Regions from separate parts of the Bradyrhizobium sp. SZCCHNPS1003 genome, predicted to be linked through region 2. Evidence: predicted binding sites of a transcription regulator. Region 2 holds the regulator's gene; the other holds the start of a gene.
What was found. The regulator LexA, encoded in region 2, represses DNA repair genes until DNA is damaged. The targets are predictions, from matches to a motif close to TGTTCNNNNTGTGTTCNG.

Region 1 (14,774 bases), on a different contig from region 2:
CGTGACGATCGCCGCCATCGCCCCGCATCATCAGCAGACGCCGGCCGACGACGCGCCGCATCTCCTGCTCGTCGACGACGACCGCCGCATCCGCGACCTGCTGTCGCGCTTCCTGCGCGGCGAAGGCTATCGCGTCACCACCGCGGCGAGCGCGAGCGATGCCCGCGCCAAGCTGACGGGACTGCATTTCGATCTCCTGATCCTCGACGTGATGATGCCCGGCGAAAGCGGCTTCGACCTCGCCCGCTTCATCCGCACGCAATCCTCGGTGCCGATCGTGATGCTGACCGCACGGGCCGAGCCGGAGAGCCGCATCGAGGGCCTGCAGCTCGGCGCCGACGACTACGTCGCAAAACCTTTTGAACCGCGAGAGCTCGCGCTGCGCATCGGCAACATCCTCAAGCGCGCCGCGCCGCCGCCGGCCGAGGAGGTCGTCGAGCAGATCGCGTTCGGGCCGTTCGTCTATCATCTGGCGCGCGGCGAGCTGAAGCAGGGCGAGGAGATCGTCCACCTCACCGACCGCGAGCGCGAGATGCTGCGCATCCTCGCCAATGCCCGCGGCGAGACCGTGCCGCGCGGCGCGCTGACCGGCAACGGCACCGTCAACGAGCGCGCCGTCGACGTCCAGATCAACCGCCTGCGCCGCAAGCTCGAGAGCGATCCGGCCAATCCGCTGTTCCTGCAGGCCGTGCGCGGCATCGGCTACCGGCTGATGACGTCGGGTTGAGATGAGCGGTTGATATGCCGGGCCATTCCGACCACGTTGCCTTGAAAGCATCTGAGCTAGCTTCCTCACCGCAAGACCTGAAACGACCTGGCATCTCCGCGTCATTGCGAGCGAAGCGAAGCAATCCAGAGTCCCGCGACGATTTTGGATTGCTTCGTCGCGGAGCCTGCCCTCGGGCTCGCCGCGGGCGAGGCCCGGGGGCTCCTCGCAATGACGGAAACGGCGCGCGTTAGGATTATCATGAGCACGCTCGACACCGGCCTCACCCTGATCCGCACCGCGTCGCGGCGGGTGTCGCGCGCCAACAGCCTGGTCGGCAACGCGTTCAAGGGCTGGATGCCGACCGGCCTCTATGCCCGCGCGCTCTTGATCATGATCGTGCCGATGGTGATCCTGCAGACGGTGGTCGCGGGCGTGTTCATGGAGCGGCACTGGAACACGGTGACACGACGCCTCTCCGCCGCCGTTGTGCAGGACGTCGCCGCGCTGATCGACATCTACAAGGGCTATCCGCAGGACAAGGACCGCACCATGCTGCGCCGGATCGCGCAGCAGCGGCTCAACCTGGTGGTCGACTTCCTGCCCGCCGGCGACATGCCGCCGCCGGGGCCAAAGCCGTTCTTCAACCTGCTCGACCAGTCGCTGTCGAGCCAGATCGGCCGCCAGATCAGCCGCCCGTTCTGGATCGACACCGTCGGCCGCTCCAATCTGGTCGAGATCCGCATCGCGCTCGATGACGCCGTGATGCGCGTGTTCGCGCAGCGTGGCGCGGCCTACGCGTCGAACACCGATATCTTCCTGTTCTGGATGGTCGGCACCTCCTCGATCCTGCTGATCGTCTCGGTGCTGTTCCTGCGCAACCAGATCAAGCCGATCCTGCGCCTCGCAGATGCCGCCGAGAGTTTCGGCAAGGGCCGCGAGGTGCCGAACTTCCGGCCGCGCGGCGCGCGCGAGGTGCGGCGTGCGGCACACGCCTTCCTGGAGATGAAGGCGCGCATCGAGCGCACCCTGGAGCAGCGCACGGCGATGCTGGCCGGTGTCAGCCACGACCTGCGCACCATCCTGACGCGCTTCAAGCTGGAGCTGGCGCTGCTCGGCGACAGTCCCGAGATCGACGCCATGCGCAAGGACGTCGACGAGATGTCGCACATGCTGGAGGATTATCTGGCGTTCGCACGCGGCGACAATGGCGAGATCGCGCAGCCGACCGACATCTCCAACGCGCTCGAGGAGCTGCGCGGCGACGCCGAGCGCAACGGCCATTCCGCCACGGTCTCGTTCCACGGCCTGCCTGTGGTCACCGTGAAGCCGCAGGCGCTGAAGCGCTGCCTCGGCAATCTCGTCTCCAACGCCGCCCGCCATGCCGATGCGATCGCCATCACCGGCCATCGCGACCACCGCTACCTCACCATCACCGTCGACGATGACGGCCCGGGCATCCCGGCCGACATGCGCGAGGAGGTGTTCAAGCCGTTCCTGCGCCTCGACGACGCGCGCAACCAGGACGAGGGCGGCACGGGCCTGGGCCTCGCCATCGCCCGCGACATCGCGCGGTCCCATGGCGGCGACATCACCCTCGGCGACAGCCCGATGGGCGGGTTGCGGGCGAGCGTGCGGATTCCGGTTTAGCGCGCTGCTTAGCTCACTCCTGCGCGACCACGGCGTCGAGCCACGCGCAGTTCAGTGCCGAAACGCGAGGATCCGGCACGCGAACGCCGCGTGCAGCCGCGGACAGCCGCATATCGCGCAGGCGCTTGCGCTGCTCATCCGGCAGGTACAATCGCTCGTGCCCCCACAATGACGGACCGTCAAAGGTCTCATGCGGCTGCCAGGTCGCGGGATCGATCACCCGGCCGCCCCAGCCATATTCGATGAAGAAGCCGGAGGGCGTGTTGACGTAGAACGAGGTCATGTGGTCGTTGGTGTGACGGCCGAGCGTGTAGGCCACGCGCCCGTCGTCGAGCTGTGCCAGGTCGTAGCCCTGACCGACGTCGTCGAGACTACCTAGTTCCACCATGAAGTGATGCAGTGTGCGGCGACCGGAGCCGACCATCGCGAAGCTGTGGTGGCGGCCGTTGACGTGGAAGAAATAGAGCTTGTACGGCGTCAGTCCGAAGTCGGACACCTTGAAGCCGAGCAGGTCGCGATAGAACCGCAGCAGCGGCTCGACGTCCTCGACGTTGAGGACGACGTGCCCCATGCCGAGCGGCCCGGTGCGAAAGCCGGAGATCGGACGTCCCGGCCTGAAGGGATCCGAGGCGACAGCTGCACCCCAGAACACCTCGATCGTGTTGCCGGCGGGATCCTGAAAGCAGATCAGCTCGGTGACATGACGCTCGTCGACCAGTGCCTGCGAACCGCGGGCCACCTTCACGCCGTTGTCGTCGAGACGGCTCGCGAGGCGCGCGAGCGCCGCGGCGTCGCCGACCTCCCAACCCATGACAGCGAGCCCGCCATCGCCGCTGCCATCGACGATCAGCCGCTGCTTGCGATCATCCATCCGATAGGCCTGCACGCTGGCCGCGCGATCCACGCGCTGCATCCCGAGGAGCTCGGTCGCCATGCGTCCCCACTGCTCCGCTTGGGACGACTTGATGCCGATGTAACCGAGCGCCGTTATTTCCATCTTGTTTTCTCCCGAAAGGTGCGGGCGGAATTTCGTATCAGCTCCGCGCGGTCCTGCAGTAGACTGCCGCCCCTGCATCCGGCTCGCGTTCTCAAGACGGTATCGGCGGACGGAAACGAAGAACAGGGAGGATTTTCCAAGTGTCCAAGCAACGGACGCGATCTCCGCAAGCCCGTCCTGCGGAGGGTGTCCGCGCCTTCAAGCGGGGGCTCGACGTGCTGCGCGCGGTCAATCGGTCCGGGGGCATTCGCGCCGGCGACGTGGCGCGCCAGCTCGATCTGCCGCGGCCCACGGTCTATCGGTTGCTCGAAACACTCGAGGAACTCGGCTATGTCGCGCGCAGCGCCAGCGACGACCGCTTCCGGGTGACGCGCCACGCATTGAGCCTCGGCGACGGCTATGATCCCGGCATCTTCATCTGCCAGGTCGCCGCGCCCTATCTCGCCGAGCTCAGCCGCAGCCTGATCTGGCCGGTCGATCTGTCGACTTATGAGAACGGCGCGATGGTCATCCAGGAGACTACGCATGCGCGCAGCCCGCTCTCGATCGATCGCAGCATGATCGGCAAGCGCCTGCCGATGCTGCAGACCTCGGCCGGCCGGGCCTATCTGGCCGCTTGCCCGCCCGCAGAGCGGGACATCATCATCAACCACCTGCGACGCATCGAGAAGGCGGAGGACGTTTCCTTCCTGGCGCCCGAGCGGCTGCAGCGCATGATGACGGAAACGTCTCAGCGCGGCTATGCGATCCGCAACGAGGGCGAATTCAATCCGAAGACGTCGTCGATCGCGGTGCCGATCGTGCGGGGCGACGTCGTGTTCGGCTGCATTTCGATCATCTGGATCCGCTCCGCCATGACCCTCGAGGAGGCTGTCGCTCAGTACGCGGGTCCATTGCGCGACGCCGCGGCCGCGATCCCCGTCCAGGCCTGAGCGTCCGCTGCGCGGACAGTTTGCGACCGCGCCTTGAAGGTGCGAGGCGGTTGCGGAACAGATGCAGCCATGAGCAACATGGCTGCACATTCCGGAAGCTTCGACGTCGTCATCGTCGGTCGCGGGCCCGTCGGCTCGACGCTCGCCAACCTGCTCGGCCTGTGCGGCATCCGCACCCTGATCCTGGAGCGCGAAGCCAAGGCTTATCATTTGCCGCGCGCGGTGCATTTCGACGACGAATGCATGCGCGTGTTCCAGACCATCGGCCTTGCCGACGCCATCCTGCCCCACCTTACATTGAGTCCCGGCATGCGCTTCGTCGATGCCGAGGGACGGCTGCTGCTCGACTGGCCGCGCACCCGCGAGCCGACCTCGATGGGCTGGAATCTGAGCTACCGATTCCACCAGCCCGATCTCGAAAACGTGCTCAACAAGGGACTCGCGCGCTGGCCTCATGTCGAGCTGCGCACGCGCTGTGACGTCTTCGCGCTCGAGCAGGACCACAACGGTGCGCGCGTTCGCTATGAAGACCTCGGTACCGGCCGGCTCGTCGACATCTCCTGCGCCTATGTCATCGGCTGCGACGGTGCACGTTCGCTGGTGCGCCGCTTCATCGGCTCGGCGCTGGACGATCTCGGCTTTCACGAGCGCTGGCTCGTCTGCGACGTGCTGCTGAGGAAAGAGCGGCCCGATCTCGGCGACATCAGCGTCCAGCACTGCAACCCGCAGCGTCCCGCAACCTATATTCGCGGCACCGGCAACCGGCGCCGGTGGGAGATCACGGTTCGTCCTGCCGAGGACGCGGTCGAGATCACCCAACCGGCGCGCGTGTGGGAGCTGCTCTCGCCCTGGCTCCAGCCCGCAGAGGCCGAGATCGAACGCGCCGCCGTCTACACATTCCACTCCGCGGTCGCCCTGCAATGGCGTGCCGGACGGCTCTTGCTCGCAGGTGATTCCGCGCACCAGACCCCGCCTTTCCTCGGTCAGGGCATGTGTGCCGGCATTCGCGACGCGGCCAACCTCGCATGGAAGCTGGCCCATGTGACTGCCCGGAAGGCAACGCCTGATCTTCTCGACACCTATCAGAGCGAGCGCGCGCCGCATGTGCGCGAATTCATCGAGCTCGCGATCCGGCTGGGTGGGCTCATCAACACCAAGGCGGTCGAGGCGGCGCTTGCGACCGGCACGGCACAGGGCGACGGCCAGCTCAAGCTCGACGTGCAGAAGCCAGTGCTCGGCCCGGGCCTCGCCGGCGGCGATCGAAGCATGACGGGAAAGCTGGCGCCGCAATTCCGCACCCGCGATCTCGGCCGCAGCGACGACCGCGTCGGCTATCGCTTCGCGCTGCTGTGCCGGTCTGGACTCGGTGCCGCGGTGATCGAGCAGCATCATGCCGGCTTGGCGGCGGCTGACGTCGCCATCATTTCCGGCGAGGAGGCTAGCGGCCTCGACGGTTGGCTCGATGAGCACGGCTTCGCCGCCGTGCTGATGCGCCCGGACCGCTACATCCTGGGTGCCGTGCAGAAGAGTGAAGATCTCGCCGCGCTGTTGTCCGGCCTCGCCGTCCTCGCGCCGCGGCCGAGCACCGCCTGATCGTTTCCGTTTTGCTGAGAGGGTTCACGTATGAAGCTGGTTTCCTTTGTGATCGATGGGCGTCCCGGATACGGCGCGGTGAAGGGAGACGGTGTGGTCGACCTCGGCCGGCGCCTGCCGTCGAAGAGCCTGCGCGCGCTGATCGAGGCGGATGCGCTCGGTCACGCCGCCGAACTGCTCGCCCGCGAACAGGCCGACTATCCGCTCGATGCAATCACCTTCGCGCCCGTCATCCCTGATCCCGGCAAGATCATCTGCGTTGGCCTGAACTATCGCGACCACGTCGCCGAGACCGGGCGGACCGTCACCGAGAAACCTGCGCTGTTTGCGCGCTTTCCCACCAGCCAAGTCGGCCATCTGCAGCCGGTCATTCGCCCTGGTGTCTCCGAACATTTCGACTACGAGGGCGAGCTTGCGCTCGTGATCGGGAAAGCCGGCCGGCACATCCGGCGCCAGGACGCGCTCGCGCACATCGCCGGCTATTCCTGCTACAATGAAGGCAGCATCCGCGACTGGCAGCGCCATACATCGCAATTCCTGTCGGGCAAGACCTTCGACCGGTCTGGCGCGTTCGGCCCCTGGCTGGTCACGGCTGATGAAATTCCCGACCCGTCGAAACTGACGCTGCAGACCCGCCTCAATGGCGAGACCGTGCAGCGGACGACCACGGATCTCCTCATCACCGATGTCCCCGATCTGATCGTCTATTGCTCGACGATCATGACCTTGCTGCCGGGGGACGTGATCGTCACCGGCACGCCGGGAGGCGTCGGCTTCAAGCGCACCCCGCCTCTGTTCATGAAGCCCGGCGATACGGTCGAGGTCGACATCTCGGGCATCGGCGTGCTGCGCAATCCCGTGGCTGCCGAACCGGCAGCCTGACGTCTCCGCCTCGCGGAGAACCGCGAGGCGCGCCAATCAAACACGACAAAAAACCAAATCTTCAAGTCCGGGGAGGATCATCATGTCGCGCTGTCTCAGATCCAGCATCGCTGGCCTGCTGCTGCTTGCAGGCTCATCCGCGCAGGCCGAAATCAAGGGGAGCGCCATCCGTATCGGTGTGCTCACCGACATGACCGGCATCTTCGCGACCGCGATGGGGCCCGGCTCCGTGGAAGCGGCCCGGATGGCCGCTGAGGAATTTGGCGGCAAGATCAACGGCAGGCCGATCGAAATCATTCAGGCCGACCATCAGAACAAGCCGGATATCGCGGTCGCGATCGCCCGGCGCTGGTTCGAGCAGGACGGTGTGCAGGCGATCGCCGACGGCGGCAGCTCCGGCGCGGCCCTTGGCGTCCAGGAGCTGGTGCGTAGCAACGGCAAGATCTTCCTCATCTCGGGGGCCGGCGCCAACCAGCTGACCGACGAAGCTTGCGCCCCGACCTCGGTGCAATGGACGCACGACGCCTATTCGACCGCGACCGCAGTCGTCTCGGGCATCATGCAGACCAGCAAGGAGCCATGGTTCTTCATCACCGGTGACTACGCGTTCGGTCATTCGGTCGAGGCGACCGCGCGCGCCCGCATCGCCGAGCTCGGCGGCAAGGTCGCCGGCAGCGTCAAGGCGCAGCTCGGCACGCCGGACTACGGATCCTTCCTGCTGCAGGCCCAGGCCTCCGGCGCCAAGATCCTGGCGCTCAACGTCGCCGGCGACAACGCCACAGCCATCAAGCAGGCCGAGGAGTTCGGGCTTGCGGCCCAGGGCATGAAGATCGTGCCGATGTCGTTCCAGAACGTGGACATTGAAGCCATCGGCCTCAAGGCGACGCAGGGCGATCTCATCGTCACCAGCTTCTTCGAGGATGCCTCTCCCACCGCGCGCCGCTTCTCCGACGCGTTCTACGCGCGCCGGAGGGCGATGCCGTCACAGATACAGGCCGGGGTCTATTCGGCCGTGCGGCACTATCTGCAGGCGGTGAAGGATGCCGACAGCGACGACGGCGCAAGCGTGATGGCGAGGATGAAGGCGACGCCGGTCTCGGACGCCTATGCGGACCACGGCCAGATCCGCGACGACCAGCGCATGGTGCACGACCTGTATCTGGTCCAGGTCAAGACCCCCGCCGAATCGAAGGGCCCCTGGGACTTCGTCAAGCTGGTGACGAGGATCGCCCCCGATCAGGCGTTTCGCCCGCTCGACCGCAGCAAGTGCAGCCTGGTCGGCAAGTGAGCACATGAGCGACCAAGCATGATTCCGGACGATCAGCGCGCCGTCATCATCACCGCCGCGGGCGGCCCGGAGGTCCTGTCGGAGCGACAGGACTGGCCGGTCCCGCGCCTCGGACCAGACGATGTGCTGATCGAGGTCGCAGCCGCCGGCATCAACCGTCATGACTGCAACCAGCGCGCTGCCGGGCCGTCGCGGGAGCCCAATCCCGTGCCGGGGTTGGAAGCCTCGGGGCGCATCGTGGCCTGCGGCACCAACGTTCCCCGGGAACGGCTGGGTAAAGCGGTGATCGCACTGACCGACGGCGGCTCATACGCGCAATACGTCGCCACCGATCAGCATCTTGCCCTGGACTTGCCGAGCGGCCTCGACTGGATCCAAGGCGCCGCCCTGCCCGAGGCGCTGTTCACGACCTGGTTCAATTTCTTCGAGCTGATGCGCATGGCACCCGGCGAGACCGCCTTGATTCATGGCGGAAGCAGCGGCGTCGGCACGATCGCGATCCAGCTCCTGCGCGCGCTGGGTCATCCCGTCATTGCCACCGCCGGCACCGCAGAGAAGCGCGCCGCGGCGCTCAGGCTCGGCTGCAGCGCCGTGTTCGACTATGCCGATCCCGATCTCGCCGAGCAGATCCGCGCGGCGACGGGGATGCGCGGTGTCGACTGCATCCTCGACACCTCCGCAGGCGCTCACATCGCGCAGGACCTTGCGGCGCTCGCAATGGGCGGACGGATCGCCCTGCTCTCAGCCGGACATGGGAACGAGTTGGCGGTGCCGCTGCGCGGCCTGATGGCGCGCCGGGCCAGCATCACCGGCACGTTCCTGCGTTCGACGGCACTGGACCTCAAACGACGCATCGCGGCCGACCTGCGGCAACGCGTCGGGCCCCTTCTCGGGACGGCCATTCGGCCGCACATCGACAGCACCTATCGCTTGTCCGAGGCGGCCGATGCGCACACCCGCATGGAGACGAGCCGACATATCGGGAAGATCGTGCTTTGCGTCCGCGAATGAGCGACGATCCATGTCTCTGCGCTCGTGCCGCCAAACGCAACGGCCGCCCGCCTACTGCTTGGCACCCGGAATGAGGTTCTTCAGCTTGTTCATGTCCTTGATGTTCATCTTCATGCCACCGGGCATGACGATGTCGCCGGGCTTCTGGTCGGGCTTGCAGGCGCCGAGCCACTTCGCCTCGATGGTCATCGCGGTCTCCTTGGCGGCGCCGGCGGCACCGCCCTGGATGCGCGAGGTGGTCTTCACCGTGTAGGCCGAGTTGAAGTCACCGGTGATGTCGGCATGCGAGGTCGTGTTCATGCCGCCGAAGCTGCAGACGGCATCACTGACATAGCCGGTTGCGGTCTTCTGGATGTCCTGCTTGGAGCAGACCTGCTGCGCCATCGGCGAGGCCATGTTGTTCATGTCCCTGTCGGTGGTCTCGTCGGTGCAGTGCTGCATGGTCATTTCCGGCAGCTGGCCGCCGGACCTGACCATCTTCAATTCCCACAGGCCCGCCTTGCGCACCGGCAGGTCCACGGCACGGGCCTCGTGGCTCGCGGTCACGCTGAGGAGACAGCAGGCCAGAAGGCCGATGGCAGTGCGTGTGCAGGTCATGTGTTCCGTTCCGGCTCGTTGCGCGATGTCGGAGCGAATGCCGCCAAAAGATGGCAATTAGGAGAACGTTAGTACAGCGTCCGCAGCGGCCGTTGCGCCGAGCCATAGGGCACCCAGCGGCAGGCGAACGAGACGTAGCCGCCATAGCGCGCATCGACGGCGCGGAACTTCGCGACCTTGCCGTAGGAGGCGCAATGATCGACCGCGAGCTGGCGCGCATCCGTGCTCTGGGCCAGCTGATAGGAGATGATGCCGCCGGTGTCGTTGCCCTTGAAGGGCGGCACCACGTCGGCCAGAGCCGGCGCGGCGGCCAGCAGCATCCCGACGGCCGCGAGGCCTGCAGTCTTCACGAGTCCGGCCTTCAGCGTCCGCATTGCATTCTCCTTGAGCTGGCCTGCCATCCTAAAGGTCCTGTGCGGTCAAGAAAAGAACACCAGCCTCGCGTTAACAGGACTAATCGTGGAGTGTTGCCGCGTTGCACTTGACCTCCTGTGGCCGCCGCGGCACGGTCCACGCTTCCGGATCAGCCTTGCGGACGGCCCATGCGCGACTTCAGCTCACCTTTCAAGATGTTCGGCGCCGCCTGTGGCGCGCTGCTTGCCGCCATCGTCGCCACCGCCCCGGCTCAGGCCGCCAATCCGCTCGAGATGAACTTCTGGCTGTCCGGCCCGAAGTACGAAGGCCGGGTTGCCCCCTGCGAGGCGGCCATTCCGACCATCGTCTCGCGATTCCAGGACAAGGAGAGCACCTTCTGGAATTCCTCGCTGACGATCACCGGCGTCGCCAATGTCCATGAGATCGCCTTCCGGCCCTGGCAGTCCGACAACATTCCGCGCCGCTTCTGCACCGGCAGCGTGATGATCAGCGACGGCAAGGCGCGCACCGTCAACTTCTCGATCATCGAGGATGGCGGCTTCGCCGGCTATGACCAGGGCGTCGAGTTCTGCGTCGTCGGCCTCGATCGCAACTGGGCCTTCAATCCGGCCTGCCGCGCCGCCAAGCCCTGATTCGACTTTGTCGGACCATCGGCCGCTCGCGCGGGCGGCCGGCTGACGAATGGCTGCCTCGGGGCAGCCACTTTTGTTCTTGAAATGTTCCCGCGTACTGGTAGGCTCCTGGCATTGTCCTGGGAGTTCGCCATGTTCGATTGCCTGCGCCGACCTGCCGTTCTGTTGTCCATAACGATCGCCTGCTTTGCCCTCTTGGTGGGTGTGCTCGCGGCTGGCTCCGCCGAGGCGCAGGACCGCCGCCAGAACGCGCCGGGCGCGTTCGACTTCTACGTCCTCTCGCTATCCTGGTCGCCCTCGTTCTGTGCCGAGGCCGACGAGCGCGGCGGCCGCGGCAACCGGTCCCAGCAGTGCGGCGGCCGGCCCTACTCGTTCGTCGTGCACGGGCTGTGGCCGCAATACGAGAACGGCTACCCCGAATATTGCGAGCAGCCGGCGCCGCGCCTGCCGCGCAACATCATGACCTCGATGCTCGACCTGATGCCGGCGCCGGGCCTGATCTACAACGAGTGGGACAAGCACGGCACCTGCGCCGGCCTGTCCGCGAAGGCCTACTTCGAAATCATCCGCAAGGCCCGCGCCGCCATCAAGATCCCGCCGGAATTCCTCGATCTCGCGGAGGCCAAGACGGTGGCGCCGGGGGCGGTCGAGGAGGCCTTCATCAAGGCCAACCCCAAGCTCACGACATCGGGCATTGCCGTCACCTGCAACCGCACCAGGCTGAGCGAGGTCCGGATCTGCCTGTCGAAGGATCTGGAGTTTCGCAACTGCGACGAGATCGACCGCCAGGCCTGCCGGCGCGACGAGGTCAACATGCCGCCGGTCCGCGGCGGCTAGCGACGGCCGAATCGGGCGACCCAGTGCGTCGGCCTGCGGCGCCTCTCGCCGCGGCACTGATCCGATGCTCTCCTGGATCCATCCGACGCATCGACGGGGTACCCTTTTGACGCGGAACGGCGTAACTCGTGCCGCATGAACTACCGACACGCCTTTCACGCCGGCGGCTTTGCCGACGTCATCAAGCACATCGTGCTGACGCGCATCCTGGTCTACCTCCAGGAGAAGCCCGCTGCGTTCCGGGTGATCGACACTCATGCCGGCGCTGGCCTGTACGATCTCACCGGCGACGAGGCCATCCGCAGTGGCGAGTTCCTCACCGGCATCGCTCGCGTGCTGCAGGCGCGCTTCTCCGAGCAGGCCTATGCACTCTTGTCGCCCTATCTCGACATCATCAGATCGTTCAATCCGAAGGCCGAGCTGGTCGCCTATCCCGGCTCGCCGCTGATCGCCCGGGCGCTGCTGCGGCCGCAGGACCGCATGACCCTGTGCGAGCTCGCGCCGATCCCCCGCAAGCAGCTGATCGATCAGTTGCGCCGCGACACCCAGGCCCGCGTCGTCGATCTCGACGGCTGGGTCGCCCTGCCCGCCTTCGTGCCGCCGAACGAGCGCCGGGGCGTGGTGCTGATCGATCCGGCGTTCGAGGCGAAGGATGAGTTCGCGCGGCTCGCGGACCGCTTTGCTGCGGCCTTCGCGAAGTGGACCACCGGTATCTACGTGCTCTGGTATCCCGCCAAGAGCCGGCGCGCGACGGAAGAGCTCACCGATCGCGTCGCGGCGCTCGCGGCCGCGGCCAAGCCGCCGGGCAAGGTGCTGCGGATCGAGTTCAGTGTTGCGCCGCAGATCGAAGGCGAGGCGCTGACCTCGACCGGGCTGCTGATCGTCAACCCGCCCTGGACATTGCATGACGAGTTGAAGCTCATCCTGCAGGAACTGCAGAAGCCGCTCGGCCAGGGCGGCGCGGCGCGCTTCCGGATCGAATTCCCCAAAGCTTGAAACGGCGACTGGTCGAAAAGCCGTAGTCAATCGGCGCGGAACCGTATTATTGTGTCTAATTGTAAGACTGGCTTTACGTTCCGCTTCCGCGAATGGTTGCGGCGGGGTGATCAAGGCCTAACAAGATCCAGACGATCCGGCGCGGCGAGCGCTGGGCGTTAAGGTGGCCAACGCTTTCCGATCAAAGTGATGTCCGGTCGGACGCTGCGCAGAGCGCGCAGTGGAGGAAGCATTGCGGGGGAGGAGTTTCCCGATGGCCATGACTGGGACGGTCAAGTTCTTCAACGGTGAGCGCGGCTACGGCTTCATCAAGCCGGACGACGGTGGACGCGACGTGTTCGTGCACATCACGGCGGTGGAGCGCGCGGGCCTGAAGGATCTGACCGAGGGACAACGGATCAGCTTCGAGGTCGAGCCGGACAAGAAGGGCAAGGGCCCGAAGGCGGTGAACCTGGTCCTGTCGTCTTAGGGCGAGCCCACCAGGCGACGGTTCACGCACCAGCGTGAGACTGCAGCCGCGGGCGCCTCGACGGCATCTCATTCGTTCGTTTGGAAGCTGCCGGCAGCGCCACCGGCTCGCGTGCACAGCATTGCCGGCTCGTACGTGCAGGCCGCGCGCGATACTGCATGCCTCCAGATTGCACGGAGCACTACGACAAAAGGGACTCCGACAAAAAAATCCCGGCCGCGCGAGCGGCCGGGAGGTTGTCGTTGGACGTTTCTTCTTCCTATTCCCTCGTTGCCATCAGAAGTGGAAGTTGATGCCTGCGCGCACAATTCCAAACCGATAGTCGTTCTTTGCCCCCGTGATCACGAAATTGCTGCTGTCGAGATCGACGTAGAGATACTCGATCTTGGCGGTCCAGTTCTGCGCCAGGCCGAACTCGGTGCCGGCACCGAGCGTCCAGCCCACCGTGGTGTGCGATTCCGAAAGGCCGAAGGTCTCGGCTCGCAGGCCGCCAAAGGCGAGGCCGCCGGTGCCGTAGAACAGGATGTTGTTGAAGGCGTAGCCGGCCCGGCCGCGCAATGTGCCGAACCACGGGTTCGAGAACTTCCACGGCGCGAAGGTGTCGTTGGCGCCGGTCAGGTTGATGTCGCCCTCGGCGCCGAACACCCACGGGCCGTTCTGCCAATTGTACCCCGCGGTCAGGCCGCCGGTCAGACCGGACGGCTTGGTCGGGTTGTTGCCGACGGTGCCCCATTCGTAGCCCAGCGTGCCGCCGAGATAGGGGCCGGCCCAGCTATAGGCGTTGAGGGGCTGGTTCACGGTATAGGGCGCGCCGCGCCCATAGCCGAGATCGGCCGCCTGCGCCGAGACCGATCCGAGAGCCGCCGCGCCAAAGCCCGCCGCGGCGGCAGCACCGACCAAGAACCTGTTCATCGCTCACTCCACGCAACTCGCCGTCACCACCCGGAGCATGCGCCGCGCGACTGTGCTGCGCGGGCCGACGTGGTTACGGAACTCTCGCTTCTTTCGTGAGCTTTTATCGAGAGTTTTAGGTTAAGCCGTTGTTAAGCCGGGTTACCCGGCCATTAACGTGCTTAACGAAGCGTTACCGCCCTGCCCTGTGCATGGCGCCATCGCAAGCTGGCGAGGCGGCGCGGCAGCGCTTAATTTGTTGGACATGACCACCCACAGCTCCGCCCCATCCAAGGCGCCGACGCCCCCGAGCCGGCGTGGCGCCTCTGCCGACCTGCCCCCCGAGGCCATCGACACGCCCGACCTCGATCGCGCCGCCCCAGCTGCGGACGAGGACGATGACGGCCGGCTGCCGGAGCTGGCCGAGGAGAGCCTGGAGGCGGTCGGCGAGGGCCCGCTGGCGATCGGCCATGCCGCGATCGAGAACGCGGTGCGGCTGGCGCCGACCTCGCCCGGCGTCTACCGCATGCTCAACGCAGCCCATGACGTGCTCTATGTCGGCAAGGCCAAGAACGTCAAAAAGCGGCTGTCGTCCTACGCCCGCGCCAACGCGCCGCTGCCGGCGCGCATCCTGCGCATGATCGCCGCCACCGTGACTGTCGAGATCGTCTCCACCACCACGGAGACCGAGGCGCTGCTGCTCGAAGCCAACCTGATTAAGCAGCTCAAGCCGCGCTTCAACGTGCAGCTGCGCGACGACAAGTCGTTCCCCTACATTCTGATCACCGGCGACCATTGGGCGCCGCAGATCCTCAAGCACCGCGGCGCGCAGTCGCGACCCGGGCGTTATTTCGGACCGTTCGCCTCGGCCGGCGCCGTCAACCGCACCATCACAGCGCTGCAGCGCGCCTTCCTGAT
Region 2 (14,774 bases):
ACAACCAGCTGTTCGCCAATCCGAGCCCCAATGCGGCCGACTTCACCGCCGATCTCAATCCCAACTCACTCGAGGTCCTGATCGACGCCCGCATCGAGCCGGCGATCGCCGAGAGCAATTCGGACGCACCGATGCAGTTCGAGCGCCAGGGCTACTTCGTCCGCGATCCGGATTCGATGCCCGACAAGCTCGTGTTCAACCGCACCATCGGCCTGCGCGACACCTTTGCGAAGGAGGTCGCGAAGGGATGAGATGGGGACCGCAGCCGCAGCTCAATTGATCGCTGCGAGGCCGGCCTCGGTCAGCGTTGGCACGCCATCGCTGACCTCGACCAGGCCGCGCTCCGCGAGGAGCGAGAGATCATCGTCGGCGACGGGGGAGAGCGTGAGCCGGTGGGCCTTGATGTCCCGCAACGTCCAGCGCAGGTGGATCGCCGTGTCGAGCGCGAGGTCGGCAAAGGGATCGTCATTGTCATGGTGGTCCATACCCGCATAAGCCCGTGCGGTGCAGAAAGTTCCAATGACGTTCCCGGCACCGGGATTGGATTCTCGTTCCGTTCCGCTAGTCGGATTCCCCGTGGTTTCGCTAGCCTCCATGCCCGTGAAGTAACGGGTGGTGTGGGCAATGGCGGAGCCGGTCAGGCCGCCGGGAGGGCGTCGCGGGATCGCGGGCGCGATGGCCGATGTCTGGCCGCCGCGCGGCGCGCTGGCCGGCGGCTGGCCCGCGATCGGGGCCGGCGCGTCGTCGGCATTCGCCGTCCGCCTGAAGAGCTGGGCGGTCGAGGAGGCCGGGGCGGGCCGGCTGCTGCCCTGGGTGCCGGTGGCGTTCGGGGCCGGCATCGCGCTGTACTTCACCGCCGATCACGAGCCGGTGCTCTGGATTGCCGCCACCACCGCCGCGCTGCTCTGCATCGTCGCCATCATGATGCGGCGGCATCGGATGTTTCCGGCTGCCGTGATGATCGCAGCTGCAGCGTGCGGCTTTGCCGCGGCGACCATCAAGACGGCGCGTGTCGCTCATCCAGTGCTGGCGCGGCCGTTGTATTCGGTGGCGCTGTCCGGCTTCGTCGAGGCGCGCGACATCCGCGAACGCAGCGATCGGATCGTGCTGCGCGTCACCGCGATGGAGAGCCCGCGCAACGCCGTCACCATCGCGCGTGTCAGGCTCGCGGTGCGTAAGGGCACGGCGCCCGAGGTCGGCAGCTTCGTGCAGCTCAAGGCGCGGCTGCTGCCGCCGATGGCCCCGGTGCGGCCGGGATCCTACGACTTCGCGCGCGACATGTTCTTCCAGGGCATCGGCGCCTCCGGCTTCGTGATGGGCGCGATCACGACGGCGACGCCGCCGCAGGCCGCCGGCTTCGGCCTGGGCTATGCGGCGGCCATGCAGGGCCTGCGCGATGCGATCGACGCACGCATCCGCGCCCGCCTGACGGGCGATGAGCGCGCCATCGCCACCGCGCTGCTGACCGGCCGGCGCGACGCCATCACGCCCGATGTCAACGATGCGATGTTCGTCTCCGGCCTCGGCCACGTGCTGTCGATCTCAGGCTATCACATGGCCGTCGTCGCCGGCGTCGTGTTCTTCGCCGTGCGCGCGCTGCTTGCGCTGATCCCCGGCCTCACTATCAGCCATCCGATCAAGAAATGGGCGGCCGCGGCGGCGCTGGTCGCGGCGGCGTTCTACCTGCTGCTGTCGGGCGCGGAGGTCGCGACGCAGAGATCGTTCTTCATGACGGCCGTGGTGCTGATCGCGGTCACGGTCGATCGCCGCGCCGTCACCTTCCGCACGCTCGCGGTCGCGGCGATGATCGTGCTGATCGCGGCACCCGAAGCGCTGGTGCATCCGAGCTTCCAGATGTCGTTCGCGGCGACGCTCGGCCTGGTCGCGCTGGTGCAGTTCGGCCTGCCCAAACTGTTTGCGACGCCGGACAGCTCCACGGCGCAGCGCATCGCGCTGTGGGGCGGCCGCGAGCTTGCGATGCTGCTGCTGGCCTCGCTGATCGCGGGGCTTGCGACCACGCCCTATGCCGCGTTCCACTTCCATCGCGTCACGCCCTATGGCGTGCTCGCCAATCTCGCGGCGATGCCGGTGGTTTCGGTGCTGGTGATGCCCGCCGGACTGCTCGGCCTGCTGGCGGCGCCGTTCGGGCTCGACGGTCCCTGGTGGACGCTGATGGGCCTCGGCATCGACTGGATGATCGCGGTGACGCGCTGGGTGGCGGCGCTGCCTGGCGCGGTCGGGCGCATCCCGGGCTTCGGCATCGGTCCGCTGATCCTGGCCAGCCTCGGCGTCATCCTGATCGGCCTGCTGCGCACACCGCTGCGCTGGTCGGGTGCCGTCGGGCTCGTGGTGGCCACCGCGTGGGCCGCCACGACGCCGCTGCCCGATGTCCTGATCGCCGGCGATGGGCGTGCGGTGGCGGTGCGCGGTCGTGACGGACGCCTGCATGTGATGCGCACCGGCAAGGACGTGTTCGCCACCAAGGAGTGGCTCGCGGCCGACGCCGATGCCCGGCTGCCGGCGGATTCATCGCTCGCCGATGGCGTCTCCTGCGACGAGGCGGGCTGCGTGGTCGCGATGGCCGACGGCCGATTCGCCGCCTTGACCCTGCGCGCCGAGGCGCTCGACGATGATTGCGCCCGTGCCGCGCTGATCGTCACCACGCGCGCCGCGCCGTCATCCTGCGCGGCGGCCGTCATCGATCGCCAGCGCCTGCAGCAGCAGGGCGCCTTGATGCTGGTGCAGCGGGGCACCGGCTTCTCCGTCACGCCGGTGCGCGCCGGCGGCACCGACCGCCCGTGGTGGCCGGCGCCCGCCGAGGCCGGCGAGTTCGACACGACGCTGACGCCGCGTGCGCCGGTGTCGCGGCTTCAGGACGCGACGCCGCCGGAGACGGAGCAGGGCGAGCAGGATTGAGCGCCGGAGCTCGAACGTGCTGAGATGATACAACGTGCTGAGATGATACTCGGTGGCGTCGGGTCCATCGAACAGCGAGGGACCTTCGACCAGCGTGAACGCAGCGCCCGGATATCGTTGCCAGACGGCGATGTCATCAACCGTGACCGTTAGCCATCCGAACGGAAGCATGTAGCGGCCGGGCTCGGTGATCCGGTCGGCCTTGTTCCAATCGATCTTGTTGACCGCGGCGGCAAGCTCCCCCGGCACACAATGCCGGCCGAGGGATGTCGTTCCTATTCGATGCGATGCCGGAGCGTGAGGTTCGCCCGAAAGGACCTTGCGCTTGCAGAAACCAAATCTCCCCCGGCCGAAAGCTCGCTCATGACCGAGAGAAATGCGGACGCGCAGGCGCTCAGGTGATGCTGATGCGGCGAATCGGTGTGGCCTGCGAAGCCGGAACGTCCTCCGCCATGCCCGGGCGGCGCTCGGCCGGCTGCTTGCTGACCGGCAATTGTAGCACGGTGACGCGCTGGCCCTCGCAGAGCTGGGTCACCAGCACGTGGCGGCCGTCGGCGAATTCGATCGCGTCGTGATGGCGATCGGGGATGTGCGTCTCGATGCTGTTGAACTTCGCGACGCGCTCGCGGATCGTCCGGGTCCAGAGCCAGCGGCTGTCGTAGCGGACGTCCTCGACAAATGCCAACTCGGTGCCGGGCAGCATGCAGACTGCGACGGTCGGCTCGCTCTCGAGGGCGAAGCCGCGGGTGGCGGTGCCGCGAAACGTCGTCGAGATCAACGTCTCGCCGACCTTGGCGGGACGGGACGCAACCGCATGGAGGCTGTAGTCACACATCGGATCGCTCCTCGTTGAGAGATAGCCGACCCACGCTCCCCCCGGACAGGCGCAGGCCTCTATCAGAGTGGACATCGATGGTGATGTTAGCGCGCGCTTCACGGCAATTCTGCGCTGATCTGCACCGCGTGCGCCCGCGGGCGATCACAAGCGTTTGAGCATGCCGCGCTGCACATCCTGAGGTGCATTCGCGCGTGACCAATTTCGATCGGCGGAGAAGCGCGTGCGCTCGCCGCCGATCGACCGATCGCGTCCGCGATCAGTACTTGCGATACAGCCCGACCAGCTTGCCTTGGATCTTCACCCGGTTGGGCGGCAGGATGCGCACCTCGTAGGCGGTGTTGGCCGGCTCCAGCGCGATCGATGCGCCGCGGCGGCGGAAGCGCTTCAACGTCGCTTCCTCATCGTCGATCAGCGCTACCACGATGTCGCCGGTGTCGGCGGTCTCGTTGCGCTGGATCAGCGCCATGTCCCCGTCGAGGATGCCGGCATCGACCATGGAGTCGCCGCGCACCTCAAGCGCATAGTGATCGCCGTTGCCGAGCATGTCGGCAGGCACGCTGATGGTGTGGCTGCGCGTCTGTAGCGCCTCGATCGGGGTACCGGCGGCGATGCGGCCCATCACCGGCACTGCGACGGGGCGCTCGCCATCGTCCAGCGCGGGAGTGCTGGTGCGCACCTTGCCGAGATTGCCCTCGATCACCGATGGGGTGAAGCCGCGGCGGTTGTTGGCGGCCTGTGACAGCTCGGGCAGCTTGATCACCTCGATCGCGCGGGCGCGGTTGGGCAGCCGGCGGATGAAGCCGCGCTCCTCGAGCGCCGTGATCAGGCGATGAATGCCGGACTTCGAGCGCAGATCGAGCGCATCCTTCATCTCGTCGAAGGACGGCGGCACGCCGGCTTCCTTGAGCCGCTCGTTGATGAACCGCAGAAGTTCGTACTGTTTGCGCGTCAGCATCTCGACCTGGTCCCCAGTTTGTTGTCGTCCGAGTCCAGGAGCTGCGCCTTGAGCACAAACCGGCTGAGAGCGCCTTGGAGTCGGACCATCATCGCGTCGCCCGCAACATACTAAAAACAAATCATGAACGGACACTATATGTTCGATGTGTGTTCCGCAATCCTTAAATTGTAGTGAACGGACCGGGCTTTGCCGGGGGAAACGGCCTAGCTCGGCAGGCGCAGGATCTCGCACGGGCTGCCGGCGGCGGCCTTCGGCGCATACGCCCGCCGGATCACCAGCGCCTGCGAGAGCGCGAGATTGCCGAGCAGCGACGAATCCTGCTGCGTCACCGGCGTTGCGATCAGGGTGCCGTCGGCGCGCTCTTCGAGCTGCGCCCGCAGATAGTCCTCGCGCGAATCGTTCGCCCCGAGCTCGCGGCCGAGCAGGGCGGTCTCGCGTGGCATGCGAGCTTCGTCACGGCCGAGCAGCCGCCGAATCAGCGGCACCAGGAACAGGATGGCGCAGACATAGGACGACACCGGATTGCCGGGCAGTCCGATCACCCTCATGTCGCCGAGCCGTCCGTGCATCATCGGCTTGCCCGGCCGCATCGCGATCTTCCAGAACGCCATCTCGATGCCCTCGGCTTCGAGCGCCTGCTTGACGAGGTCGTGATCGCCGACCGAGGCGCCGCCGGTCGTGATCAGGATGTCGGCCTTGGCCTCGCGCGCCCGCCGGATCCCGGCGACCGTGGCCTCCATCGTATCCGCGGCGATGCCGAGATCGATCGGTGTCGCGCCCTCGCTGCGCACCAGCGCCCGCAGGGCGTAGCCGTTGGAATAGACGATCTGGCCCGGGCCGGGCGTCGAGCCCGGCATCACGAGCTCGTCGCCGGTGGCGAGCAGCGCCACCTTCGGCCGGCACCGCACCGGCAGTGCCGGATGATTCATGCTGGCCGCCAGCGACAGGTCGCGGTCGCTGAGCCGGCGGCCCGCCTTCAGCAGCACCATGCCCTGGTGGAAGTCGACGCCCGCGGGCCGAATGTGCCGGCCCTTGATCGCGGCCTCGGTGATGACGACGTGGCCATCTTCGGCGATCGTGTCCTCCTGGATCACCACCGCGTCGGCGCCCTCAGGGACAACGCCACCAGTGAAGATGCGCGCCGCCTCGCCGGGTCCGACCACGCGATCGAACGGCCGCCCCGCCGCGACCTCGCCGATCACCCTCAGCCGCACCTTGGCCTGGGCTGCGTCCGCCGCGCGTACGGCGTAGCCGTCCATCGCCGACATCGCCTCGGGCGGCTGCGTCCGCAGCGCCGCGAGGTCGCGGGCCAGGATGCGGTGATGGGCCTCGTCCAGCGTCACCAGCTCCTCGGCCAGCGGCTCGGCGCCGGCGAGCACGGCGGACAACGCATCGGACACCGGCATCAGGGCCATGAGAGTTCCTTCGGACGGAGACGGCAGATCGAATGAGTCGCCTTCTAACCGAACGCGCACAGCGCGGCCAAGGGCCTAGGCCGCTCCCTGCGTTCTGACCGTCTGATGTTGGCCGCGTCCGGGCCGCTGCCTCACGATCGCGCGAGAAACCCTGCAATCAGTGCGCAGAAGGTCGACCGCAGTGCCAAGGCGTTGGCCGATGCGCCGTTCCGATTAGCTCCCGCCCCGCGTTCTATCCAGCAGCCGCGCGACAGGCGGCGCGCTCGGTCGTGTGCAGGATATCCGCCACCATGTTCCGCAGCCAGACCGATGCTGCATCACGATCGAGCTGCAGCGGCCAGACCATCGAGACGGCCGGCAGCCGCAGCTTCAACGGCGCGGGACAGAGCGTCAGCCCAAATCGCGGCCCGTAGAGCTTTGCCATCCTGGTCGGTATCGTCGTGATCACCGGTGATGCGGCGACCGTCGCCAGCACGCTGAGGAATTCCGAGGAGGCTGAGACCACGTTGAGCTCGGTCCCGATCTCATCCAGCGCCGCCTCCAGACAGCCCTGCAGGCTGTTGGTCAGCGTCACCAGCGCGTGCGGAAGCGACAGATAGTCGGCGAGGCTGATCGGCGTTTTCATCGCGATGCGCTTTGGATTGTAGACGCAGCTCAGCGCCTGCTCGAACAGGAGCTGGGATCTGTGCCGCTGTGCGACGGCGTCGAAGCAGCCGACCGCGACATCCAAGGCTCCGTCGTCGAGCAGGCGATGCACTTCGTTGCGCTCGGTCGGCCGGCTGAGAAGCCGCACGCCGGGCGCCGTTCGACGGAGCACCGCGGTGAGCTCGGGGATCAGCAGCAGCTCGACCTCACTTGAAAATCCCAGGCGGATGGTGCGCTGCTCGGTCGCCGGGTCGAACTCCGGTGCGGCATGCAGCGCTGCCTGCATCTGCCCCAGCGCCGCCCGAACCGGCCCGGCGAGCACCGCAGCCTTTGGCGTCGGCTGCATGACGGCGCCGACGCGGACGAACAGCTCGTCCTGCAGCAGCACGCGAAGCGTCGACAGCGTATGGCTCATCGCAGGCTGACCCACCTTGAGGCGTGCGGCCGCGCGCGTCACGCTGCGCTCCTGCATGAGCGCGTCGAACGCGACCAGCAGATTGAGGTCGAAGGAGCGAAGATCGAAGTGATCGATGGACTGCATGAGCTGGATCGATTTGAGGAATGTATGACCTAGTCCTAGATCTCGGCCCAGACAAGACCACCGTTCGGATCGAGGCCGCCAGACATGCAGGACATCACGACCTATCGCGTCGGAGACGCCACCATCACCAAGATCTTCGAGATCGGCCTCGATGCGGTCGAGGGCGAGTTTTTGTTTCCGGGCGTAGAAGCAGACAGCATCGTTCGGGAACGAGGCCAGGTGGGGCCGGGATCGGTCGATCCGCACACGGGATCGTTGCGCCTGAGCATCCATAGCTGGCTGGTGCGGACGCCGGAGCGGGTGGTCCTGATCGACACGGCCACCGGCAATGACAAGGAGCGGCCCGGCGCAGCAGTTCTGCATCGCTTGAACGAGCCGTTTCTCGACCGGCTGCGGGCGGCCGGCGTCGCCCCTGGCGATGTCGATCTCGTCCTGATGACGCATCTGCACGCGGATCATGTGGGGTGGAATACGCAGCTTGCCGATGGCCGTTGGACGCCGGTGTTTCCGAACGCCCGGTACGTTTTCTCGGGCCGCGAGCGCGCCTATCTGGCGGCACTGTCGGCCGCTGACGGCTCGGATGCCGCGATCAGGGATGCGGCCGGTCTCGGTCGCATGCTGCATCCGCCGCTGCCAGGGGTCTACGAAGACAGCGTGCTGCCGATCGTCGAGGCCGGCCTCGCGCGTGAGATCACGGTCGATGGCAGCGAGGTCGTGGATGGCTTCCGCTATCTGCCGAGCCCTGGTCACAGCATCGATCACGCCTGCATCAGTCTCACCTCGCGCGGCGAGCGCGCGCTGTTCTGGGGCGATGTGATGCATCATCCGCTGCAGGTCGCGCGTCCGGATTGGAACTCGGTCTATTGCGAATTTCCGGATGCGGCGCGGACCTCACGCCGATGGGCGATGAACCATGCCGCCGAGACCGGCTCCCTCGTGTTCACGACCCACTTCGCCGAGTCCTCGGCCGGGCGGATCAGCCGCGACGGCGACCGGTTCGCGTGGCAGTTCGCCTGATCCGAGGTGACCATGACCGAGAACGCAACGTCCTCCTCGCGCATCGTTTCCGAGCGCCGCCTGATCGAAGGCCCGGTGTCCGATGTACAGCTTCAGCTCATCAACAAGCGCCGGCATGACGTGCAACGGTTCTCGGCCGAGCGCACGCTGGTGATGATGCACGGCGCCACCTTTTCATCCGCCAGCCTGTTCGACGTCGCGGTTGGTGGCGCCTCCTTCATGGATGTCCTGGCGCAGGCCGGCTACGATGTCTGGGCCGTCGATGCGCGCGGCTATGGCGGCTCCAGCCGGCCGCCGGAGATGTCGCGGGCGGCCGAGGAGGGATCTCCATTGGTCAATGCGCGGACCGCCGTGGACGATTTCGGCGCGGCGGTGGACTTCATCTGCCGGCATCGCGACGTCCCGCGCGCCAACGTGCTCGGCATGTCCTGGGGCGCCACCGTCGCGGGCATGCTCGCGAGCGCGGCGAGCGCGAAGCTCGAGAAGCTGATCCTGGTGACGCCGCTCTGGCTGTCCAGCGAGCCGCTGCGCATCGACGCCGGCGGACCGCTCGGCGCCTATCGGATCGTCAGCCCGCGCGCGTTCGAGGCTGCGTGGCGCGGCGCCGCTCCGGAGCAGGCGCGGGACAAGCTGATTCCGGACGGCTGGTTCGAGTCCTGGGCGGAGGCGACGCTCGCGACCGATCCGGACTCGCCGTACCCCGGCGCGATCCGCGCGCCTTCGGGCGCGGTGCAGGACGTGCGCGAGCATTGGACCGTGGACCAGCCGATCTACGATCCCAGCACGATCAACTGCCCTGTTCTCGTGCTCTCGGCGGAATGGGATGTGGACGTCCGCTTCGACGTGGCGCACGACCTGTTCGTTCGTCTCGTGAGCGCGCCGTACAAGCGCCTGGTCGAGATCGGGCAGGGCACGCACATGATCCTGATGGAGCGGAATCGACGGCAGGCGTTCGACGCGGTGATCGGATTTCTGGACGAGCGCGTCGTGCCGGCGCGTTGATCGTCGCGCGGACGGCCTGCACCGCGTTAGAGCGGATGCCGAATCCAGACATTCGGCTCGACATAGGCGGCATGGTCGTGCTCGACCGACGCGAGCACGGGCACGAGAGCAGCGGGGACCTCGATCTCACCCGAGCGATCGAAGGTCACGCCGGTCCATTGCGACCACTCGGCGAGCGTGCCGACGATGGTCATCGAGCACGGCGCGATCTTGACGATCTCGCCACCGATGCCGAGGTGCGTGCGCAGCCAGGAATCGACCAATCGGCCGTCTTCGCGCCGCTGATCGAGATAGGCGCGCATCGGCGTCCGCGGCGCCAGATGTTTCTGGTTCGGCCGCACCGGCGCGTACAGCTCGGCAAAACCTTTGGCGCGTGCGCAGCCTTTCAGAGCCGCGAGCATGGCGAGCGAGCTGCCGGGCACGCGCGCCTTCGGCAGCAGCGCAATCTCCAGCGCGCTCATCGTCGTCGGCCGCCGTCCCAGCAGGCGGTCCTCGTGACCCCAGCGGATCACCTCGTCCCAGCCCGCATCCGGCAGCGTGCGGCGGCCCTCGATGCCGAAGGTGAAGGGGACGGCGAAGGCGCGCCCGACCACCTCGTCACCGGCGAGCGCCACGTAGGCGCAGTCCGCATATTGGTCGAACACTGGCGGATCATAGTACAACGTCGCCGTCCGGTCCTGCCGCATGAACTCCGGCCAGATGGCATCCAGCTCGGGCGAGAACACGCGCGGGATCAGGTCGGGCCGATCACGCAAACAGATGATGTCGAGGGGCATTCGGTTCTTCCGGGTCGCGGGGCGTGCAGAGCGGACAGCTTAGGCGGTCGGGCCGTCTGCGACCAGCGGATGTGGCGGGAGACGGGCCGGATGGCGCGGTTGCCGGCGGTCGAATTTAGGATTCGCTTTTTCGGAAAAGTCTGCTATGCTGATTTGGTCCCGTGCTCGACAGGAGGGGCGCTTCGCGATCGTCACGGACGTGGAGCGCGGGATGCGGTGGCCGCGACGCGTCGCAGCGTGCCCTGATGGCGCGCGGACGAACGGCATGGCGCGGACGTGAAGTCGCGTGGTCCTGGCATCCCGAAGCTGATGCCAAGCCGGCGGGTGATGATGATCCCGACGGCGACGGTGGCCAACAAGCCGGGCACCGGGGAGATCGCGTATAAACGTGAAGACCATCGCGCAGGGAATGCCGGATGTCGGCTGGACCTGTGGTGACTGCCGCCTGCTTTTTTTCTGCAGGCGGGCCATGGGTTGCGGCCAGCAGCCCGGCATTCCCTGCGCCCTCCGATTGGAGGAGGGTGAGATGAGAGCAGCAAAGCTCGGGCACATCGTGTCGCGAAAACAATCTTGCATGAGTGGGCACCGTCATTGCGAGCGCAGCCCTTCAGAACGTCACGCCGCTGGCCATGACGCACCCTTGCGCGATGCGATCAGATCCCGAGCGCCTCCAGCGCCGCGGCGATGTCGTCCGTCGAGCGCACCAGCACCGCCTGCAGCCCGCTGGCCCGCGCGCCGTCGATGTTTTCAGCGAGATCGTCGAAGAATACGATGCGCTCGGCGGGCACGCCGATCGCATCGACCACATGCGCGTAGGCCTCGGCATCCGGCTTTCGCAGGCCGATCGACGACGACAGGAAGATCTCGCGAAAGTGACCAAGCAGGTCGGCGTAGCGCGGCGAGAAGTGATCGATGTGCGGCTGGTTGGTGTTGGAGAAGGCATAGAGCGGCAGTTTCTCCGCCGCGCGTGCGAGCAGCGGGGCGATGCCGGGCATCGGACCGACGAAGATCGCGTTCCAGCCCTCGAGAAACTGCGCGTCGGTGATGTCGATGCCGAGCTGCCGGCGCAGGTTGGCGAAGAAGTCGGCGTCGGAGACCGTGCCGCGCTCATGGCCGTGGTAGATCTCGTCGCGCACGAAGCGCGCGGCGAGATGCTCCGGCGCGCAGCCGGCATGCGCGGCCCAGCGCGAGACGACCTGGACGAAATCGATGTCGATGACGACGCGGCCGAGATCGAACAGCAGCGCGTCGGCGTCGCCGGGGCGGAGAGCGGAGGAGGGCATGGAGGGGGGCGTCGATGGCTGGCGTTGAACGGAAGGGCCTCCGCCTCAATAACGGTAGGGCTCGATGTCGACCAGCGGAAACGCGCTGACGACGCTCGGCTGGTTGGTGGCGGTTGCCGGATGCAGGTAGGAGCCGTTGAGCTCGGCGAACGAGGTGACGCCGAGCAGGCCGAGCGCGCGGATGACCTCGTCCTCCAGCAGCTCGAGCATGCGCAGGATGCCGTCCTCGCCGGCCGCGGCGAGCGCCCAGCATTGCAGCCGGCCGATGCCGACGAGGTCGGCGCCGGAGGCGATCGCCTTGACGATGTCGGTGCCGCGGCAGAAGCCGCCGTCGACCATGATCTTTGCCCGGCTCTTCACGGCGGCGACGATCTCCGGCAGCACTTGCATGGCTCCGCGGCCATGGTCGAGCTGGCGGCCGCCATGGTTGGAGACGTAGATCCAGTCGACGCCGTGATCGACCGCAATCTGCGCGTCCTCGGCGGTCGCGATGCCCTTGATGATCAGCGGCAGCTTGAACTTGTCCTTGATCAGCTTGACGGTGTGCCAGCTCAGCGCCTTCTGGTGGTCGCCGCCGGTCGCGCGCAGCCGGCTTTCGCGGACGTAGCGCTTGGCGATGTCGCGCTCGCGCCGGCTGTAATGGGCGGTGTCGACGGTCAGGCAGAACGCGGTGTAGCTGTTGGCGACCGCCCGGCTCACATAGTCCTCGACGAAGGCGTCGTCGCCGCGGACATAGAGCTGGAAGATTCGCAGCGCGTCGGGCGCGGCCTCGGCGGTCTTCTCCAGCCCGGGTTCCGACACCGAGCTCAGCATGTGCGCCGCTCCGAATCGGCCCGCCCCACGGGCCACGCTGGCCGCCCCTGCCGGATCGAAGATTTCGAGCGCACCGACCGGGGCCATGACCACCGGCAGGCGCAGCTTGCGTCCGAAAGTTTCGACCGAGGCATCGACCCTGGACACGTCGCGCAGCACGCGCGGACGGAACGCGATCTCGTCGAGCGCCATCCGGTTCCGACGCAGCGTGGTCTCGGTTTCGGCCCCGCCGATGATGTAGTCCCAGGCGTTCTGGTTGAGCTGGGCGCGCGCCTTGCGGATGAGCTCGTGCAGGTCCTGGAACTTCTCGTCGCTCGAGCCGAGTTCGACGTTCCGCCACCCGGCCTCGATCGGGGTCCGTTGGTTCATGTTTGCCTCCCAGCGACTGTCATGCTTGCGGTTTTGCCGCGGAGCATTGCCCATCGAGCGGGCCGGGAGCAAGCCATTCCGAACTCGAGCTTCCCGGGCGCGCGCAGGGAGCGGCGCCCCGCAGGCCCAGGCCATCAAATCGCGGCGTGGTACACGGCTCGTCGAATTGTGATCATGGGTGTCCGTGAAAGACGGGGTATGTTCAGCCGGGCCCGGCGCCGGCGCAGCCTTGAGCTTGATTTCAGCCTGTGAACGTCCATTTCGGATGCGAGCGCCGGCGGTCGGGCCCCGGGACGGCGGCGCAATATCGGCCTTGAAGAAACCGGAAATGTGGTGTGTGTTCGCAACACAAATCGCGCCGGCGATGCGTGCGGACCATTTGATCGGCCGGCCATCCAACAAACGCTCGGGAAGCAAACAATGCGGAAAAACTGGCTGTTCTTGGCGGGCACGATGACTGGCGTCGGGCTAACCCTGATGGTCACGGGTCCCGACGGCGCGCAACTCGTTGCGAAGGCCAAGGCCGCGGCCGGCATGGCCGACACCTATTCGCAGCTCAATCTGTTCGGCGCGGTGTTCGAGCGTGTTCGCGCCGACTATGTCGAGAAGCCGAGCGATCCCGCGCTGATCGAAGGCGCCATCAACGGCATGGTGTCCTCGCTCGATCCGCATTCGCGCTACATGAACGACAAGTCCTGGCGCGACATGCAGGAGACCACGTCCGGCGAGTTCGGCGGACTCGGTCTCGAGGTCACCATGGAGGAGGGCCTGGTCAAGGTCGTCGCGCCGATCGATGACACGCCCGCGTCCAAGGCCGGCGTTCTCTCGGGCGATCTCATCGCCAAGATCGACGGCGAGGCGGTGCAGGGGCTGACGCTCGAGCAGGCCGTCGCCAAGATGAAGGGCGGCGTCAACACCAAGACCAAGCTCACCATCATGCGCAAGGGCAAGGACGCACCGCTCGACGTTACGCTGACGCGCGAGATCATCAAGGTGCGCCCGGTGCGCTATCACACCGAAGGCGGCGACATCGGTTATATCCGCATCACATCCTTCAACGAGCAGACCACCGAGAGCCTGCGCAAGGCCGTCGCCAGCATCTCCAAGGACATTCCGCAGGAGAAGCTCGCCGGCTATGTGGTCGACCTGCGCAACAATCCGGGCGGCCTGCTCGATCAGGCGGTGTCGGTCTCCAGCACGTTCCTCTCGCGAGGCGAGGTGGTTTCGACCCGCGGCCGCAATCCTGAGGAGACGCAGCGCTTCACCGCACGCGGCGGCGATCTCACCAAGGGCAAGCCGCTCGTGGTGCTGATCAATGGCGGCTCGGCCTCGGCGTCGGAGATCGTGGCGGGCGCGCTGCACGATCACAAGCGTGCAACCCTGGTCGGCACGCGCTCGTTCGGCAAGGGTTCCGTGCAGACCATCATTCCGCTCGGCGCCGGCAATGGCGCGCTGGCGCTGACCACGGCGCGCTACTACACGCCCTCCGGCCGCTCGATCCAGGCGCAGGGCATCGCGCCGGACATCGAGGTCAAGCAGGACGTGCCGGACGAGCTGAAGGATCGCGGCGATCTCAAGGGTGAGGCCGGCATGCGCGGCCATCTCTCGGCGCCCGACGGCACCGAGCAGACCGGCTCGCAGTCCTACGTTCCGCCGGACGAGAAGGACGACAAGGCGCTGCACGCCGCCTTCAACGTGCTGCGCGGCGTCACCGTGAATGCCGACGTCCGAGCCAAGGCGGCGGTGCCGAACTGATCTGCGAAGTGGGCGGGTGCGCGGCTTGCGACGCTCGATGCTCACACCCGACGGGGCGGCCCTGAGGCCGTCCCGCCGTGGTTTTCGACCAGCGTGTACAAGCGGACACGGAGTATGTCCGTCTGTGTCCCGTAGATCATGGCGGAGCCGTGGACTTCAAGCGGCGGACGGGACGACTGGTTGGTAGGGTTTGAGTTTGGCTTGTGGAAAAGCCTCAAATTGCAACGGTATTTATCGGTTCGGAACTGGCTCACGCGGCGTTGGGGCGCGAATGGCGGCCGGTTGAGGGATTGGCGCGCTGCGCGGCGAACAATTGCCCCACGTCGGCTGCGGGCTTCGGAGGGCTGAACAGATAGCCCTGCATCTCCGAGCAGCCGAGCCGCTTCAGCACCTGGCGCTGCGCCTCGGTCTCGACGCCCTCGGCGGTCGTCGACATCTTGCGGATG

Region 1: a site for LexA is predicted at 10,738-10,755, ahead of QX126_RS01955 (ribonuclease T2). Genes of this name have one in related genera too.

The regions. Positions count from the first base shown of each region.
Region 1 covers NZ_JAUHIU010000001.1:412,937-427,710, forward strand. Annotated here, with positions in the region: gene QX126_RS01900 (response regulator transcription factor) at 1-727, shown strand, start outside; gene QX126_RS01905 (ATP-binding protein) at 968-2,356, shown strand; gene QX126_RS01910 (VOC family protein) at 2,370-3,353, opposite strand; gene QX126_RS01915 (DNA-binding transcriptional regulator) at 3,494-4,285, shown strand; gene QX126_RS01920 (bifunctional 3-(3-hydroxy-phenyl)propionate/3-hydroxycinnamic acid hydroxylase) at 4,355-5,878, shown strand; gene QX126_RS01925 (fumarylacetoacetate hydrolase family protein) at 5,909-6,760, shown strand; gene QX126_RS01930 (ABC transporter substrate-binding protein) at 6,843-8,048, shown strand; gene QX126_RS01935 (NAD(P)H-quinone oxidoreductase) at 8,067-9,059, shown strand; gene QX126_RS01940 (DUF3617 domain-containing protein) at 9,111-9,656, opposite strand; gene QX126_RS01945 (hypothetical protein) at 9,725-10,030, opposite strand; gene QX126_RS01950 (hypothetical protein) at 10,199-10,663, shown strand; gene QX126_RS01955 (ribonuclease T2) at 10,796-11,500, shown strand; gene QX126_RS01960 (23S rRNA (adenine(2030)-N(6))-methyltransferase RlmJ) at 11,636-12,496, shown strand; gene QX126_RS01965 (cold-shock protein) at 12,750-12,965, shown strand; gene QX126_RS01970 (porin family protein) at 13,242-13,877, opposite strand; gene uvrC (excinuclease ABC subunit UvrC) at 14,122-14,774, shown strand, end outside.
Region 2 covers NZ_JAUHIU010000003.1:308,095-322,868, reverse strand. Annotated here, with positions in the region: gene QX126_RS07390 (glutamine--tRNA ligase/YqeY domain fusion protein) at 1-251, shown strand, start outside; gene QX126_RS07385 (hypothetical protein) at 273-485, opposite strand; gene QX126_RS07380 (ComEC/Rec2 family competence protein) at 625-2,916, shown strand; gene QX126_RS07375 (hypothetical protein) at 3,311-3,751, opposite strand; gene lexA (transcriptional repressor LexA) at 4,011-4,709, opposite strand; gene glp (gephyrin-like molybdotransferase Glp) at 4,916-6,127, opposite strand; gene QX126_RS07360 (LysR family transcriptional regulator) at 6,360-7,313, opposite strand; gene QX126_RS07355 (MBL fold metallo-hydrolase) at 7,398-8,330, shown strand; gene QX126_RS07350 (alpha/beta hydrolase) at 8,343-9,332, shown strand; gene QX126_RS07345 (hypothetical protein) at 9,359-10,018, opposite strand; gene QX126_RS07340 (HAD family phosphatase) at 10,762-11,391, opposite strand; gene QX126_RS07335 (alpha-hydroxy acid oxidase) at 11,437-12,573, opposite strand; gene QX126_RS07330 (S41 family peptidase) at 12,994-14,328, shown strand; gene QX126_RS07325 (EAL domain-containing protein) at 14,579-14,774, opposite strand, start outside.